3 regions of the Porphyromonas somerae genome follow, and region 2 is predicted to be linked to each of the others. Evidence: riboswitches for the same ligand, from Rfam matches in the RefSeq annotation. Region 2 holds a riboswitch; each other region holds the start of a gene.
What was found. Region 2 has a riboswitch for cobalamin ahead of MWL85_RS00800 (TonB-dependent receptor plug domain-containing protein). Riboswitches for the same ligand answer to the same signal wherever they lie in the genome.
Positions count from the first base shown of each region.

Region 1: linked by a shared signal. The riboswitch ahead of MWL85_RS09290 (DUF5074 domain-containing protein) and the one ahead of MWL85_RS00800 (TonB-dependent receptor plug domain-containing protein) in region 2 are both predicted to bind cobalamin.
Region 3: linked by a shared signal. The riboswitch ahead of MWL85_RS08920 (anaerobic ribonucleoside triphosphate reductase) and the one ahead of MWL85_RS00800 (TonB-dependent receptor plug domain-containing protein) in region 2 are both predicted to bind cobalamin.

Region 1 covers NZ_AP025559.1:2,176,837-2,183,170, forward strand. Annotated here, with positions in the region: gene MWL85_RS09285 (TonB-dependent receptor) at 1-176, opposite strand, end outside; gene MWL85_RS09290 (DUF5074 domain-containing protein) at 262-2,307, opposite strand; cobalamin riboswitch at 2,543-2,751, opposite strand; gene MWL85_RS09295 (30S ribosomal protein S16) at 2,941-3,504, opposite strand; gene uvrA (excinuclease ABC subunit UvrA) at 3,708-6,334, shown strand, end outside.
Region 2 covers NZ_AP025559.1:201,942-208,275, forward strand. Annotated here, with positions in the region: gene MWL85_RS00785 (glycoside hydrolase family 2 TIM barrel-domain containing protein) at 1-930, opposite strand, end outside; gene MWL85_RS00790 (META domain-containing protein) at 1,065-1,577, opposite strand; gene MWL85_RS00795 (UDP-glucose dehydrogenase family protein) at 1,598-2,914, opposite strand; cobalamin riboswitch at 3,683-3,908, shown strand; gene MWL85_RS00800 (TonB-dependent receptor plug domain-containing protein) at 3,973-6,123, shown strand; gene MWL85_RS00805 (sirohydrochlorin cobaltochelatase) at 6,157-6,334, shown strand, end outside.
Region 3 covers NZ_AP025559.1:2,066,316-2,072,649, reverse strand. Annotated here, with positions in the region: gene MWL85_RS08925 (putative transporter) at 1-1,358, opposite strand, end outside; gene MWL85_RS08920 (anaerobic ribonucleoside triphosphate reductase) at 1,374-3,773, opposite strand; cobalamin riboswitch at 3,814-4,017, opposite strand; tRNA gene MWL85_RS08915 (tRNA-Ala) at 4,093-4,166, opposite strand; gene MWL85_RS08910 (BT_3987 domain-containing protein) at 4,284-5,477, opposite strand; gene MWL85_RS08905 (glycoside hydrolase family 18) at 5,503-6,334, opposite strand, start outside.

The DNA of each region.
Region 1 (6,334 bases), 750 kb from region 2:
CCTTCAAGCTTCAACCCTGGAATCACCTCTCGGTGTTGCTGTGCCGTTACGGTAAGGTCGGGTAGTAGATACACGCTATCGAGCTGTGCCCACGCCGAGAGGGTTGTGAAGCATAGCAAAGTGATCGTTAATACCACTCCCCTTAAAGCTTTAGTTGCTTCTATCAACTTTAACATACAATGTATAGAAAAAGATAGGTGTGCAGACTAGAGTAATTATTCCTACTTTAGTCTGCACACAATATTTCAATATAAAATCAAGTTATTTATTGATAAACTCATCACTAAATCTGTAAGCGAAGTCAATACCTGCCGTACTTGCACCCCTTTGGGTAGGGTAGTGATATTTATTCAGTTGTTTAATAGGATCAACCGTCACATCATACTCAAAGATATCAGAGTCAACATACGCTGCCGTTCTACCTACCCAGAGATGCCCAGTGGTAGGATGCACTCCCATAATTCCATAAATATTATAGAAAGAGTAGCCTTCCTTGAACGCTGGCACATAATGGAGGTCGAGCTTCTTTGTCTCATAATTGTATCGTGATGCTGTAGAAGCGTTGAATTCCGCAACATCTACAAAGTAGAGATGTGGCTCAGTAAAGCTAGCACAAATGCCAATTGCTGGACTCCAGGTAGCCACAGGGAAGACTACAGTATTTGGCATCTTATGCTCTTGGATTACTGTCCCTTCATGATCCATCTCCACAATGATTGGATCGGAGGTAAACTCTGTATTCCACTGCTGATTTCCCTTAAACTCACCCGCGAAGGGCACAAATATATGTCCATTAGCTCCCTTTACGATACCTTTCGCCTGACGCCCCTTGTACTCTAGACGCTTGCTGATAGAGTTAGTTTTAGGATCAATGATAACCATCCCGTGTCCACAGGCAGCGTAAACTTTTCCGCGAGAGAAGACGAGACGGGTTTTGATAGCCCCCTCTGTGGTAAACTTTCCAAAGGTTCCCTCTACGGTCTTATCTATCTTTAGTTTCCTATTTTTATAGACAATCTTGATGATACCAGAGGTCTGCTCCATATTGCTATCGGACCATTGTACATATCCAAGAGAATCATTGCAGATCACTATGTGCTGTGGCCATGTGCCCTCTCCCTTAGGAGATTTGAATACAAACGAATCGGCATACTCCATCTTCATAGTACGGGCATCACACACCACAAAGCGTCCAGCACCATTCATGCGGTCACCATTTTGTGTGATGAGATAGATCTTGCCATTTGCCATATACATGTCTTGGACCACATTGCCTATCTCCAAATGGTTATTGGCATTCTCAAAGATATTGAGATACTCATTATTATTCTTGTCGTAATAGACTATGGTACCATTGACTGTGGTCATATTCCCTTCGCATACTACAAAGGTGCCTGCAGGATCTGTATAGTCAATCGATGCAATCACCTCAATTGAAGCAAGGTAGGTAGCACCATTTCTTCCTAGCCCCATCAGGGTGATGATTCCACCATTGTATGATTGCCCTGGTGTTTGCTTTGGTGCTTTGATGCGAACCATTTTCTTTTGGGCATTGATTTGAAGGCTCCACCCTTCTGGCACCTTAATCTCCTCAATAGTAGCTATATCCTCAGCGGTCAGCTTAATATTCCTTGCTTCATTGAATTTGAATACGTGATAGTGGTACTCTCCTTCAGGCTTCTCAAAGGCAAATATCTCAAATCCTGTTTTTGGGATAGTAATCTCCTCCCCATTGGCAAGGACAAATACCACTGCATTGCTTTCATTTCGGACAGATTGGAAAAAGGAGTCGCCATCTTTTCCCACAGCTTGTATCTCCTTACCCTGATCGTTCTTGATCCTTTCGCCATCTAGGGTCCAGTAACCATCTTTATCCACCCCTATAACAGGTGAGTGACCATCTTGACCATCTACTCCATCCTTGCCGTCTTTTCCAGCAACAGGAATTTTATTGCCATTCTTATCTTTGAGCCATTGGTCTTTGCCACCAAGTGTCCAGTAATATATGCCCTCTTCCTCCTGGATCCCAAGTTCAGGGGCATCTAAGCCATTTTTGATGGTGACTTTTGTTCCGTCATTGAATTTGATTTCGTAGCCGCCATCAATCTCATTGATCTCATCAATGGTCTTTTTCTCTTGCTGTGCTTTCACCACCTTTTGCAGGGTAGAGATGTCAGCTTTTGTTTGGGCAATCTCCTTCTTGATATTTGCAATCTCTCCCCATAGGTCACAATCATCGTATCGATAGCAACCCGAGAATAAGAGGCCCACCAGTGCTAGAAATAGCCAGACTTTCTTTGTTCTCATACTCATTACATCTATTCTAAGTTTCTTATAATCAGCAGCCTCCATTGGTATGGCGATCGCTGAATACATTTATTCAGTGTCAAATGGCTTTCGTGCGGAGATGTAATAGAGTAGCAGGTTGACTAGAGTTTAGGAGTTAATTATGTTTTTGTTTCTCTAGAATTAGCCGTTGCCAATGCAACATTGTAAGCTTAATAAGTATCCCTCTATCTCTAATGCTTCAGTGCCTCGGAAGCCATTAAAGCAGTTATCGGCAGGTCTTCTGACTTACTCCAGCTTTCGCACACCTTCCCAAGAGACACTATGCTCTAAGTGGTATTTTGATAGATTAGCTAAGCTATTTGGAGCTTACAGCAGCGGGTACTGTCTAGGATTTGCACCTAGTTTCCTTTTCACCAATCGCCCTAAGGATAGGGTTATGGCACCGTTAACATCTTATATTCTTTGCAAATGTAACCAAAAGATTTCAAATTGTCCTAAATATCAAAGAGAATAGTTAGGCCGTAGATTCAAATGATCTATTTGAAATTTATGTTCTGTAGAGTGCATCTCACGTAGGCGAGCTGCTTAAATATAAAGGGGTGGTGCAACTGTTGGTTGCACCACCCCTTTTTGTATGCTAGGCGACGTCGCTTACTCTTCAGTAGCGGGAGCCTCCTCTGCTGGAGCCTCAGCTTCGGTAGCAGCCTCTGCCTCAGCCTTTGCAGCTGCTTCAGCTTCTGCCTTTGCCTTCTCCTCCTCAGCCTTCTTCTCAGCTAGAGCAGCCTCACGAGCCTTATTCACCTCACGCTCAGCCTCTAGTGCTTTCTTAGCTGCTTCACGCTTAGCTGCCTCGTCCTTGCTCTTGATCTGAGCTACCTCAGAGTTCTTGCCTTGCTTCCACGCCTCAAAGCGCTTCTGAGCCTCTTCCTCTGAAAATACACCCTTCTTCACACCGCCTTGTAGGTGCTTCATCATCATCACACCTTCGCGTGAGAGGATGCTGCGTGCGGTATCGGATGGGGTGGCACCCACGTTCACCCAATAGAGTGCTCTATCGAACTTCAGGTCGATAGTTGCTGGGTGGGTATTAGGGTTATAAGTCCCCAAAATCTCTACGAAGCGGCCATCACGAGGGGCACGCTTGTCGGTCACTACAATCTTGTATACAGGGTAACCCTTGCGACCGTGTCTTTGCAATCTGATAACTGTTGCCATCTTTGATTTGTAAATAATTAGTGATTAAACTCTGCGCCCCACGGTCTCCCGACACGGGTACACGACCCTACGGGGTGAAACGCAACCGCAAAGGTACCTATTATTTTGCAAGTAACCGACTATTTTGCACAATAAAATGGGGCACTGGGTAGTGGCTCTGATAATTTTAGTAGTTTTGTAGATATTTCAAGTGTATATATATAATGAATGATATCATACTTAAGGGGGTAAGGGTGCATAACCTCAAGGGGGTGTCGCTAGATATCCCGCGCGACCAATTGATTGTGATTACAGGGCTGAGCGGTAGCGGTAAGTCGTCGCTCGCCTTTGATACGCTCTATGCCGAGGGACAGCGAAGGTATGTAGAGAGCCTAAGCGTCTACGCACGTCAGTTTGTCAGCAAAATGGCAAAGCCCGAAGCCGATCTGATCAGTGGCATTCCACCGGCCATTGCGATTGAGCAGAGGAAGTTTAATCGTAGCCCTCGCTCTACCGTCGGCACCGTCACTGAAATCTACGACTACCTCCGAATGCTCTATGCGAGGGTAGGACATACCTTTAGCCCCATCAGTGGTCAGGAGGTGAAGCGGCACACCACGAGAGATGTGCTGGAGTATGTCAATAGTCTTCCCGAGGGGAGTAAGTATATGGTTTGTGCCCCCATCACACTGCCACAAGGGCGTACGGTGGCGGAGCACCTGGAGCTACAGCTTGCCAATGGCTTTAGCCGTGTCTTGGTGAAAGACAAGGTGGAGCGAATCCAAGACCTCTTACAGGAGGGAGCAAAGTTGCCTCGTACCGCCAAAGACCTATCACTCGTCATTGATCGATTGGTGGTGCAACCAGATAACGATGCCACCAATAATCGACTAGGAAATTCAGTGGAGACAGCCTTCTTTGAGGGGAGAGGAACAGCACTAATTGTGCACGACGAAGGGGTGGCTACCTTCAGCGACCGCTTCGAGCTGGATGGCATCACCTTTGAGGAGCCTTCCGATAAACTCTTTAGCTTCAATAGCTCCGTTGGCGCCTGCCCCACCTGCGAGGGGTACAGCCAAGTACTGGGGATTGATGAGGATTTAGTGATTCAGAATAAAAATCTCTCCCTCTACGAGGAGTGCGTCATGCCGTGGCGTGGAGCCAAGATGAGCGAGTGGCAGAAAGACTTTATCCGCAAGACAGAAAAGCTCAACTTCCCTATCCATCGCCCCTATCGGGAGCTGACGGAAGAGGAGAAAGACCTCCTGTGGAATGGCAATGGACTGCCCGAAATTCATGGCTACAGCCGAGAAAAGATCTATGGTATCAACGACTTCTTTGACCATATCAAGGAGCGACAGTACAAGATGCACTACCGAATTATGCTGGCACGCTATCGTGGCCGCTCTGTCTGCCCCACCTGTAAGGGCAAGCGACTACGCAAGGAAGCCCTCTATGTGCAGGTGGGTGGCAAGAATATCTCCGAACTAGTCACTCTCCCTATTACTGAGCTCAGGAAATGGCTCAAGGCACTACAGCTCTCCGAGCAAGACCTCAAAATCGGTCGTCGACTACTGGAGGAACTTCGCTACCGAGTGGGCTTTATGGATGATATCGGTTTGGGTTACCTCACACTCGACCGTGTGGCGGGCACCTTGTCGGGAGGCGAAGGGCAGCGTATACAGCTCGCCACGTCGCTAGGCGGAGGGCTGATCGGCACTCTCTACATTTTGGACGAACCAAGTATCGGTCTGCACGCTAGAGACACTCACCTCCTCATAGATATCATGCACCAACTGAGGGATATGGGCAATACTGTGGTGGTGGTAGAGCACGACGAAGAGGTGATGAGAGCAGCCGACCTGATCATCGATATGGGTCCCGAGGCGGGAATTGGCGGCGGAGAAGTGGTCTTTATGGGACGCCCTGATAAGCTACCCGCCCGCTCCAAGAGCTACACCGTGAAGTACCTACAGGGCAAGGAACAAATTCCGTGGCCCAAACGACGCCGAACCTCCAAGAGCACCATCACAGTGGAGGGTGCCTACCTCCACAATCTAAAAGACATTGATGTGACCATCCCACTTGGGGTGATTACGGTGGTAACGGGGGTGAGTGGCTCGGGCAAGAGTACCCTGGTGCGGGAGATATTTTACGAAGGGGTAGAGCGGCTGATAGACAAAGCGCCGCTCACCAAGATTCCTTGTCGCAATATCAAAGGGAGTATCTCTAGCCTCAAGGCAGTGGAGTATGTAGATCAGGACTCCCTAGGCATCTCCACCCGCTCCAATCCCGTCACCTATATCGGTGTGTACGATGATATTCGTCGCTTAATGGCTGCGCAGCAACTCTCTCGTCAGATGGGCTTCACGCAGCAATACTTCTCCTTCAATACCGAAGGGGGTCGTTGCGAAACCTGTAAAGGTGAGGGCGTCATCACCATTGAGATGCAGTTTATGGCCGATATCACCATCCCTTGCGATGAGTGTCACGGCAAGCGCTTCAATGAGGAGGTACTGGAGGTGACCTTCCACGATAAAAACATCTCCGATATCCTTGAGCTATCAATTGATGAGGCGATTGAGTTCTTCACCCACTACCAAGATGAGAGCCTCTTTATCCCCAAGATTGTGGAGGGGCTACAGGTGCTCTCCGATGTAGGCCTCGGGTACATTAAACTAGGGCAAAGCTCCAGCACCCTTTCGGGAGGTGAAAGTCAGAGAGTGAAGCTTGCCTCGCACCTCAAGGACAAAGGAAAGCGACCCACCCTCTTTATCTTTGACGAGCCAACCACAGGGCTGCATGTGCACGATATCCATGTGCTGATGAAGTCGTTCCAATCTCTCATTGA
Region 2 (6,334 bases):
GCTATCCACCAGCTCGCCATCTACAAATACCTGAGTAAGGGCAGTGTATAGGTTGGGCTCATTGAGATCCCACAGCTTGGGGTGTTGGAGCTTGATATTCTGCTCCAGTAGATTTCCCATTAGCTCGCTGCCAGAATTCTCCATTACCGCCACCTCATTTCCTCCTTCAAGAAGTGCAGTACGGATAGAGATCCTCTCAGGCTCGATAGCGGTATGGTTTTCGAGTGTCGTCTTGATATTCACCTGTGCCCACTCCTTGTCTACTCTGGGTGTAGTGATCTGAGTGCCCCATTCGGCTACCTTTACCCCAGAGGCAAAGGTAACCCATACATTGCGGTAGAGCCCAGCACCAGGATACCAACGAGAGGTCTCGTCAGGGTTTTCTAAGCGAATGGCAATGCTCTGAAGCTTCTCTTGTGGATTGATATAATCAGTGATATCCACCTGAAACGGACTGTACCCATAAGGCCAGTAGATCGCCTCCTTGCCATTGATAAAGACCCTTGCATTGCTCATCGCTCCATCTATTCGTAGATAGGTGCGGTCGGAGCTCTGATAACCCTCCTTTAGGGCAAAGGTATTGCGGTACCAACCAACGCCTACGTGTGGTAGACCACCCGTACGGGCAATATGGTAAATAGGTGTATTCTGACCATCTTGTGAAATGGCCAAGAACTGCTTATCTATCTCTGGGCTATAAGGGCCATAGATGGCCCAATCGTGTGGCACCACCACTTGTGACCACTTGCTATCGTCGTACTTGGGGTTGCTAAACGCCTTTTGGTCTTCTCTAGTGAAGTGCCAACCCTCTCTTAGGCGAAGAACCTCTCTGGGCGTGAGGCTGTTATCCAATTTATTCTGTCCAAAGCTCGGCAGAGCCGCTGCTGTGATAGCTATGAGAGCCACAGCCAGTGATAGGTAATGTCGCATACGTTTCCTAATATATGTTCCTTAATAACTATCTGCAAATATACCCATTTTTACCGACCTTCTCTCTATAATAAAAGGCAGTCTCGGCTTAATGTCAAGACTGCCTTTTTTGTTGCTCATAAAGCAAATGAGAGTTACTTGCGTACGAGTGTAGCTAGAAGCTTACGGTGGTCGTCAAGTAGATAGAGCTCACCATTTTCAGAGATGGTAAAGTGCTCAACCTTATCGAGGAGCTGAGTGAATTGCTTCTCAATATCCATATGCTCGCAGAGGGCTAGGGTGCCAGCAAGGTCATCGAAGTCGATCTCCGTGGCATCATAGTCATCATCGGTGGGGTCGTCAAATTCAAGGTTGCCCATGTAGTCATTGCAGCCAAAGTTGCCTGCGAAGCGATTCTTGGCAATGTCAAAAGAGAGGGTGAGGCTCACCTCAGTCATCTCCGTCTCCCCGATCTTTTGGACAGTCCACTCGCCCTCGAGTTGCTCCTTAGGAACAGCCTTAAAGAAGTCCACTCCCTCATCTGCCACTACGGCTGTTTCAGTTGTGGTGGTTGCTGTTTGCTCGTCATTTGTCTTTTGCTTACTACTGCAGCTACTTAGAGCAATACCTGCAAGTGCAATTCCTAGATAGATAAAATACTTTCTCATAATTCTTTTGTTGTTATTAATTAGTTAATTCCTATTCCCGTATATACCAAGCCGAGTGCCTCCAGCTCCTCCATCGGATAGATGTTTCGCCCGTCTACTACTAGATTTCCACGCATTAGCTCCTTGACACGCTTCCAATTGGGGAGCCTAAACTGCTTCCACTCAGTCAGTAGAATAAGGGCATCTGCTCCCTCTACCGCATCATATATATCTTGCCCATAAGTGACACCCGAGGGCAAGATGTTGCGGGCATTCTCAATGGCGATTGGATCAAAAGCGGATACCTCTGCCCCTGCCTTGATCAGCTCATTAATCACCACGATAGAGGGTGCTTGTCGCATATCATCCGTCTCAGGCTTAAAAGCCAGTCCCCATACTGCCACCTTTTTCCCCTTGAGGTCGCCTAGGTGCTCTACCACTTTTTCGTAGGGGCGTAGCTTCTGCCACTCATTCACCTTATGCACCTGCTCAATAATGGTCAGTGGCCGGCCATGCTCACGGCCAGTGCTGGCGAGTGCCTGTACATCCTTTGGAAAGCAAGAGCCCCCATAGCCACAGCCGGGGTACAAAAAGGCCTTACCGATGCGTTTGTCCGAACCCATACCCTCCCGAACAAGAGAGATATCTGCCCCTATTGCTTCTGCTAGGTTGGCCAGCTCGTTCATAAAACTGATGCGAGTGGCGAGCATCGCATTGGAGGCATACTTAGTGAGCTCCGAAGAGTGGATATCCATGCTGATAACACGATAATTATTAAGCAGAAAGGGTCTGTAGAGCCGATGCAACAGCTCCTTGGCATAGTCGCTTTTGTACCCCACCACTACACGATCGGGGCTCATAAAGTCTTTGATCGCTGCCCCCTCCTTTAAGAATTCAGGGTTATTTGCCATGTCTAGCTCGAGTGTTGCGAGCCCTCGCTTGGCATACCCAGCCCTTATTATCTCCTCCACCCGATCTGTAGTCCCCACTGGTATGGTGCTCTTGGTCACCACCAATAGGTGCTTGGTGGCCAATTGTCCTATCTCCTCGGCTACAGCAAATACATACTGAAGGTCGGCTTCCCCGCCCTCGCCAGTAGGGGTGCCGACAGCAATAAAGAGGATGTCTACCTCATTGATCACCTCTCCCAAATCTGTGTAAAAGGAGAGACGTCCTTGGGCTCTATTCTTAGCCACTAGCTCGGCCAGTCCTGGCTCGTATATTGGTATTTCTCCCCTTCTGAGTGCTTCAATCTTGGTTTGATCCTTATCAATGCAGCAGACATTTACCCCCATCTCCGCAAAGCAGGTGCCACTCACTAGCCCCACATATCCTGTGCCAATAATCGCAATATTCATACTTACTTCTCTACCTCGTATTTACAATAGTTGCACTAAGGTACCAAGAATATATTGATTAATCCACTATAGTAACAGGGGTTACGCATTAGAAGTCTCAACAATAGGTGTTAGATTTGATTGAAAGTATCGTTTATATGGGCATAAGAGCACCCGCGAGGGTGCCACTCAGCTAGCCCCCGTGTCGGAGGGGCGAAAGCCCCGAACGACCGGCGGGGGCGGAGTAGACCAATCCTACGACCCTTGTGGTCGCACAACCTTTTGGGGGTGCGACCACAAGGGTCGATTGATATTATCGTACCATTTCCCCCCCGGTCTTCGGCTCTACGAGCCTTGACCGGGGGCTATCTGAATGGCACCCTGGCGGGTGCTGTTTTGGAACCTCCTCCAGAGGTCCTTAACCATAGGCACTCAGCTGAATTCCACTCGGTAAGGATTTTCTAATGCGCAACTCCTGCCTATTGATTTGTCTGGGCTGATGCACGAGAGGTTACTATTTTTTAGTGTAAAGTAGAGTGAGGTGTTGGTCGCTAAAACTGCTTTTATAATGAGCTGATATCCAATGCGGTATAAAGGCGTTAATTGAGTTGCAACTAAGCGTTTGCTTTGTTGCAACTCGCCGTTTGCTTAGTTGCAACTCGTCGATCGCTTAGTTGCATCTCAGTTTTGGCTGTGATCGCCTATTCTTTTTTCTGCTGGTGGGTGGCGTGTTGCGTGTTGTGGAAAATAAATCTTAATTTTTATTGTTTTTGTGTTTCTTTTGGGTACCTTTGCAGAAAGCAGATGGGTATGGTCACTTGTGTACGATGAGTGGCTATTTAATAGGGAATTTGGTGAGAATCCAAAACAGTTCCTGCTACCGTAATGTCTTGAGGAGGTAGGTTGCCTCCGCCTTTCAGATATTCTCTGAAGCCACTGGATTTACTCTGGGAAGGCTTTTCTATTGAAAGGGATAAGACTAAGTCGGGAGACCTGCCTACTTGCCTAGTATTTTTATGGATACTCTTGGCTCAGGAACAGGCTAGTATCCGTGTGTATTTATTTATCGTTATTATATTATGTGCTCACGTAAAAGGTGGAGTGTATGGCACGTGTTTGGGTGCCTGCTTTGCTGTGCTCTTTATGGGGTAGGTGCAGAGGCTCAGTCGCTTCCTAAGGATTCTATTCAGCTCTCGGATCAGCTGGAGGAGGTGGTGGTGACAGGAACAGGTACCCGCCATTATAGTGCGGTAGCACCAGTGCGTACAGAGGTGGTGTCGAAGCAAGACTTGATCAGCATCTCGGGGCATAATCTAGATGGTATTCTGACCACGATATCTCCTTCATTTGATGCTCTGAATAGTGGTATGGGAAGTGGAATCACTCTTGGCGGGCTAGGCAATAGCTACATCTTGGTGCTGGTGAATGGCCGTAGGCTACATGGCGATGTGGGTGGGCAAAACGACCTCGGCAAGATCAGTGCCTCTATGATAGAGAAGATCGAGATCGTCAAGGGGGCAGCCTCTACGCTTTATGGGTCGGATGCCATTGCGGGTGTAATCAATATCATCACCAAGGACTATACCGATACGCCGCTTTCAGTAGTCAATAGCACACGCCTAGGGTCGTATGGGCAATGGCAGCAGAATAATACCATTGCGTGGGGATACAAGACCTTTTCAAGCGTGACCCAATACTCTGGTGATAGGAGCAATGGTTGGCAAAATAGCACGCAGGAGCTTTACCGGAAGGAGCTTTACGAAAATAGCACTACGGAGACTACTAGTGCCTTTTATAATCATCGTATCCAGCAAGAGATCGCTTGGCGACCCAATAGGCAGTGGGAGGTGCGTGGCACAGGTATGCTCTACAAAAAGCGTATTTATCACAAGCCAGGGGGTCCACGGTGGAGACAGTTCAACCTGAGATACAATGACCAGGCAGCCAGTGTGGAGACCACCTACCGACCAAGTGCCTACCAGACCTTTAATCTCTTAGCTAGCTTTGACCGACACGCCTACCACTATGATTATTACAGTCGGTACCTAGATGAGTATTTACAGCCTGAGGTCCTAGATGATGGTAGGCTACATTATGTGCCGATGCCATTTTATTATCAGCCTGGAGAGTCGTCTTTGGAGAGCGACCAACGCCAATACCTACTTCATGCCAAGGGCTCTATGTACTTTGGCACGGACCATCAAGCTACCTTTGGTGTGGAGGGGATTGTGGACCATTTGATTGCTCCCAATCGTATGCCCAATGGCTCAGGATCGGCCTATACCCTCTCGGCTTATGCTCAGGATGAGTGGCAGGTAACTCCTCTATTTAATGTCACGGGTGGCGTGAGGTATTTATACCATAAAGCATTTGGTAGCCATATCACTCCAAAGCTCTCCCTGCAATACCGTTTTGGGGAGAGTGGGTTGCAACTCCGTGGTACCTATGGTCGAGGGTTCAAAACTCCAACCATTAAGGAGATCTACTACGAGTATCAGCGGACGATGATGAGTAAGCTAAGGGTCTATCTGGGTAATCCCGACCTGAAGCCTCAAGTATCAGATTACTTCTCTTTAGGCTTTAGCTATGACCCTAGCAAGAAGCTCTCGATGCATCTATACGGCTCTTATAATCAGCTCAATAATATGATTACCCTAATCCCAGTTCCATTGCCTTCTAAATACCAAAGCGATGAAGGGCGAGAGCTAGATGGTGCCATGCAGTATATCAATGCTGAGGATGCCAAGATATGGGAGCTGGAGTATGCCATGACGTGGGCACCAGTGAAGTATCTGAAGCTCTCTATGGGCTACACGCTCACCAATACCAGTACCCATGTGTATGATTCGGAGCTCACCAAGAAGGGCGATGGCAAGCCGGTGATCGTGGAGCGACCAATAGACGGCACCTCGAAACATAAGGGGACAGTGGGTGCTACCTACACGCTTCGCAAAAAGCACTACGACCTTGTGGCGGGGCTACATGGTAGGCTTCAGACAGATAGATACTATGCCTACTATGGCGATGCCCCTGGCTTTGCACTTTGGAACCTCACCACTACCCACCGATTTAAGTATTGGAAGCAGTGGAATCTCCAGCTGACGCTAGGAGTAAATAATATCTTTGACTACAAGGAGACCCATCCCTATGGGCTCAACTTCGGTACGAAGACGCCTGGACGTACCTACTTCGCTACGGTGAAGATAGGCTTTGACCAAAAGAAGGATTAATGATTTTCTAATAAACTTTTAACTACAAGAATTATGAAGAAGTACTACAACTTGATGCTGACGCTAGTCGCTCTAGCTATGACAGCAATGGCATTTACTGCCTGTGATGAAGAGGTAAAAGCTCCTACACAAAACCCTGCCGACGCTTTCCCAAAGAAGCACGACACTGCTCTACTACTAGTGACCTTTGGCTCTACCTATGATGTGCCAC
Region 3 (6,334 bases), 860 kb from region 2:
AGGAAGAGGGTAATCCCTATCTCCCGTATCATCATATTGGCACTCTCGGTATTGTGAGTGTTGAGCCTAAACTTTGTTCCGAAGTTGCTCAGTAATATGGCTACAATCAGTGTGCCGCCTGAAAAGCCGAGCTTCACCGGCATACTCATTCCGGAGAGCTGTATCTCCAAGCTCCCAACGAGGACACCTAGCAGTAGTGCCAAGAAGAGTACCAGCAGATTGGGTCGCCTTAGGTTGGTAGCTGAGTTGCCAAGTATCTTCTCCACATGTTTTACGTCCTCCTCTTGTCCTACAATCACCACCGTATCACCTACTTGTAGACGAAGGTCGGGCTTAGCGATTAAGTGGACGCCAGCACGATAAAGGCGTGAGACATTGACATTGTAGAGTGTCCTAAACTTGAGTTGCTCAATGCTCTTGCCAGTGATATTGGGGTGCGTCACTAGCACACGGTGCGATACCAAGGTATTATCGAGTTTAAACCAAGTGGCATCGCTCATCTCGAGCCGACGACCTACGAAGGCAGCGATGGTCTCCACCTCGTCTTGCTCCGAGATAACCAAGAGCTTATCGCCCTCATAGATTTTTGAATTGGAGCTAGCCATCTCCACCTCGCCAGTGCCTTCGTGCAAGATACGCGAGATGACTACCTCGTACTTCTCTAGTAGCATCTTTACGTGGTAGATATCCATCCCGAAGAGGGCAGGATTGGTCACCTCTAGAGAGTAGACTAGGGCTTCTCGTTTCTTCGCCTGCTCCCTCTCCTCCAATTCCTTCTCCTCACGTGCCACATCTATCTTAAAGATCCACTTGATGATTGAAAGGGTGACCACCATCCCAACAATGGCAACTGGATAACCAAGGGCATAACCTATGCCGATATCTTGTGGGGTACTTCCCGAGAGCATTCGTGCTGTCTCCTGTGCCGATGCAAGCGAAGGGGTGTTGGTCACCGCACCCCCTAGGATACCCATCAATGTGGCTATCTGTTCGCTTGAAAAACGGTAGATGAGGTAGGTGACGACTAGTGAGAAAAAGACTGATGCGATAGAGAGTAGATTCAGAGATACGCCTCCTTGCTTGAAGGTGGCAAAGAATCCTGGCCCTACGATCATACCAATACCAAAGATAAAAAGGATCATCCCACTCTCTTTCACAAAGGAGAGCACGTGAGGATCCATTGATAGGCCTAAGTGGCCCATCAATATCCCCACAAAGAGTACCCAGGTGACCCCGAGTGAAAACCCTCGTACCTTTACCTTGCTTAGTGCAGTGCCCACTGTCACCACTAAAGCGAGTACAAACATCGAAGAAGCGATATCCCCACCTAGGAGTAGTTGCTTCAGTACATCCATCATCTTTAATTAGCTTAGTTAATGATGCTTTACACGGTCCCGCTCCTCGGCACGCTTGGCAGAGTTCCACGAGGCGAGGTCACCAGTGAGATAGCCCGTGATCCGCCTCATGCGTTGGATATCCTCGCTTCCGCAGATTGGGCAACGGTCGTAGATCACTCCCTTATAGTGGCAACTCCTACAGGTGTCAATTGGGTGGTTGATAGAGCCGTAGCCAATCTGATTGTCCTTCATCAGCTTCACGATCTTTACGATCGCACGAATGTTTTTCTTCGCTTCACCATCCAGCTCTATATAGGTAATATGCCCACCAAGCGTGAGTGCGTGGAATGGAGCCTCTAGCCTGATCTTATCCGCGATGCGTACCTCCTCCTTTACATCGATATGAAATGAATTGATATAGTACTCTCGATCATTGACCCCAGGTATCTTGCCGTACCGCTTCACGTCGAGCTTAGTAAAGCGACCCGAAAGCCCCTCGGCAGGAGTGGCGAGTACCGAGTAATTGAGGTGATACTTCGCCTTCATCTCGCCTGCCACCTCATTCAGTACCACTAGGCACTCCCGCAAAGTCTCCCACGCAGCAGAGCTCTCGCCGTGTCCCATACCATAAAGTGCATACATCGCATTGTGACCGCCGATAAATCCAATTCCCAGCGTACCGCTATCCAATACCGAGCCTACCTTGTCATTGGGTTTCAAAGCACCGCCTCCCTTCCATACATCGTTGCCCATCATGAATGGGAACTGACGTGCCAGTGCACTCCGTTGGTAGAGATATCGCTCATGCAACTGTTCGCCAACTAGTAGTGCCATCTCTCGTAGCGACTCCTTTAGCTTTTGGATAGATACGCTCAAGATCCGGCCAGAGTCGGCAACCGAACCGCACTCGCGCTCCGCAGCACGACGAGCCTCAATCGCCAGCCTTGGTAGGTTGATAGTGGTAAAGGAGAGATTGCCCCTGCCCACTGAACTTTGTATCCCATTGATATTCTCAAAGACACGGGTGCGACAACCCATCGTTGCAATCTCATACAGATAACGATTAGGATCATCGGCACGCCAAAGTTTATTTTGATTGAAGGGGGTGTCGAGGAATAGGAAGTTGGGGAAGAGTGCCCTTGCTGTGGTCTTGCACGCTTTTAGGAATAGATAGAAGTTGGGTGCTTCAAACTCTAGCTCGCCCCTCATCGCAGCATCAAAGTCGGTAATTGCCAATTCATAGTCACGCTCCGAATAAGAGACCCCCTCCTTCACCTTAAATATCTGAATGGGGAAAACTGGCACCTCACCTCCAGCTCCTAGTCCCTCCATCGTCGCTTCCATCAACTCCTCGATCACCATCTGCCCCTCGGCACTGGTATCGGTGCCGTAGTTAATCGAGCTAAAGACCACCTGGTTGCCGCCTCTGGAGTGCATCGTATTGAGATTGTGGATAAATCCCTCCATCGCCTGGTGCGTATCTCGCCTGGTTAGTTCGCGAGCCTCCGCCACCATCATCTCCAGATCTTCGTAGGCGATAGCATCGTTAGTCACCTTGGAGAGCTCATCATATAGCCCGCGAATCTCCCCCGCACTCGGCATGATGTTGCCTACAGCGTCGGTAATCATCGTTCGCAGTGCCTTCCTCTCAAGGTTCCCCTCACCACTTCTAGCCTTTACCATAAAGGGAATCAGCTCTGCCAAGTGCTTCACAAACGACTTGTATACCCCAGGTGCCATAAAGTAGTCAAAGGCGGGGATTGCCTGCCCTCCGTGCTGCTCATTTTGATTGGTTTGGAAAATGATCGTTGCAAGAGTGGCGTAGCTCTGGATGCTCTGAGGAGTACGGATACTCCCATTCTTTGTGTGGAAACCCCGTTCGTAGAGATCCTTCAGATCGTACTGTACACAAGTGGTGGTCTTGGTGGGGTAGTAGTCGAGGTCGTGTATGTGGATATCCCCACGCCTGTGTGCTTCGGCAAATTCGGGGGAGAGTAGATAGCGGTAGGCATAGTCCTTGGAGACCTCACTCGCGAAGGTCATCATCTGACCAGCTGGAGTGTGGCTACTCATATTGGCATTGCTCAGATTGATATCATTTTCATCGATCCGTACAATCCCATCAAAAGACTTCTTGAGGTCGGTGCGTTTGTGCCGCTGCGTATTGCGCCACTCCCTATAGATAATGTAGCGCTTCGCCACATCGGGGCGCACCTTCATCAGCTCGCCCTCCACAATGTCTTGTACCTCCTCTACCGAAATGGTAGTCTGCTCTATGTGCGACAATACCTGGCAAGTTACCTGCTGTACCTCACCATAATTATCTCCGTTGCCACTCGCTACGTAGGCCTTGAGAATAGCGTTTTCAATCTTAGAGGGGGTAAATGGCTCCTGCACGCCATCCCTCTTAATGATGTAAAGAACTGGATTATTCATATTACTTTAACTCCCGAAAGTTGATTAAATAGGTTTTATAATACGGTAAAATGCATCTGTCGGTCTTCTGACTTATCTCATACACCTCCGTACCTTCCCGCCCACATGGGCAGTGGCAAACGATCGGGGTGCTGTCAAGGCTTCTCAGCCCATCAAGACTTACAGCAGCGGGTACTGTACTGGACTCACACCAGTTTCCCAAGAGGTGAACTCTATCACCTCCACAAATGCACTACAAAGATACCTATTTTTATAGACCTGATAGCATTATATTCAGAAACAAAAATCCTCGGCAGTAACGCCGAGGATATAAAGAAAGTGGAGAATACCGGACTCGAACCGGTCACCTCTACAATGCCATTGTAGCGCTCTAGCCAGATGAGCTAATTCCCCATACTCCCTACAAAGATAACAATAATTAATGATGATAACAATTTATGTCCTGAAAAAGCAGATAAGCCGAAGAATGAGCTCATCCTTCGGCTTATCTATTACTGTTCAGTTAAGTATTTATGGAATAGGGAAGATAAAAGGTTCGCTACCGTTATTTACGAACTTTGCACCACTAGGCATGCTTAGGTGCTTTTGGCTCTTACTCCAATCCCATAGCATAGACTCGTCCTCTGTGATTTCACCTGTTTCTACATTTCTCTTTTTACCATTGAGAGGGTAGTATAGAAGTAGGTTATCATCATTGGCATCTACTAGCTTCCAGGTGTTGTCGAGGATCTCCTTGTCGGTACGTGCCGACTTCCAGAAGCGTACCTCACGAATCAGCTCATTGCTACCGCCAATCCAGAAACCAGTGAGTCCATAAGCTCCAGTACGGATCTCGCGCTCTATGACTTTCACACCATTGACATATACTGAATTAGCCTTACCATCGTACTTAAAGCCGAGCATATACCAGGTATTTGGCTCTGCTGCCAAAGCTTCCTCAGGAATATCAATCTGTGAATTTCCAGTCTTTATCTGTAGCTGATTAGGCTTAATAGTTACGTCACCAAAGCGAATGTAGATCTCGTCGTTCATACTAGAGCCTGTTACCAGCTTGGTACCACAGATTGAGCGGTTATTTTCATTATATGAAGCTCTATTCACCATCACTTCAAGTGTCCAAGTGTCTACCTTAAAGTCGTTGGGGAACATAGATCCATCCTCCGAGCCAGAGCCAACTATTCTAAGAGCCTTTGTGCTGATTCTCTGCTCTAGGACAAGAAGAACCTCGCTCTCGGCATCAATAATGCACTTATTTGAGTTTGTCAACTTTATAGGAAGAGCATAAGTGTACGCAGGATTAAAGACGAGGTCTTTAATTTTCAAGCCCAAAGATTTGATGGATTCGCCACTTTCGAAAGCTATCTCTTTATCTATGCTATACATCTCTGCAGGCAACATTACATAGGTAGTCCCATGAGCTTTGTTATAGGCCTCCAATTGGGTAGCATTTCCAGCTTCCACTCCTACCTTTACCTCTTCGGAAGGTAAGTGAGTCAAAGCGACCTTAATGTCATTAACTACTACATCCTCTTTCTCTACAAAGAATGATTGGATAGTAGAACCACCCTTGATATATACACTTTGACGAGTTAGCTCACCAGGAGCTTGCTTTGGTTTATTGTATAATTCATCTTGGCAGGACGTCAAGGCAAATGACGCAAGCGTTAATGCCGATACAATTATTGATTTTGCAATATTATTCATCTTACAATGTCTATAGAGTCCATTATTACTGATAGTTTCCTGGGTATTTCACATTACCCATGTAGAGGGCTGTACGCAACCACTTATATGGAGGATCATTTGGATAATCATACTCCATGTGATAGGTACCAATACCGCCGATGCGTAGGCCACTAGGAAGGTCTAGTGTTGCATAGTCAAAGATCTGAGCTCCTGGCTTGCCGTTGAACTCAGGGTGAGCACTTGATATGTAGCCAGTGACACCTCCATTTCGCCAAGTTTGCTCAAACTCTACTGTAATGATTGTTTTGCGTTCCCAATCAGTTAGATGAGGCTTGCTTATCTTACGCTGAACATAGCTGGTATGTCTTTCCCAATATGCCTGGTAGATATAATGGTCGATCATCTTTGAGGTCTCAGTGCTCAGCTTATCTGGCTGACCATCCATCACAATCATCTTGCCAAGGGGGTTGAGCTTATCGTACATAGTCTTGATGAAGACATACATATTATTGTTTTGACCCTCATCAGGTCCAATCTCTAGCCAATTAGCGAGTGATCCAGAGTGTCCATAACCTGGCTCGTAATCGATGTCAAAACCATCGAGATCATACTTAATAATAGTATCGCAGATCGCAAGGGCATAGGCCTCTACACCCTTCTTAAAGTCTCCACCACCTTTTTGGTCTACCCAGTAATCGTATGGGTCTAATCCTGGAGGGGTCATCTGGTCTCCAAGGTTCTGTACGATCCAGCATAGCAGTGCCTTAGAGCCCATCACGTTTTGGAAAAACTTAAGGTCGGTCTGCTGCTCAGGTGTTAGATTACCCCTACATCCCCATAGAGATACGAAGTCTACACTATCAGGGATAAACTTT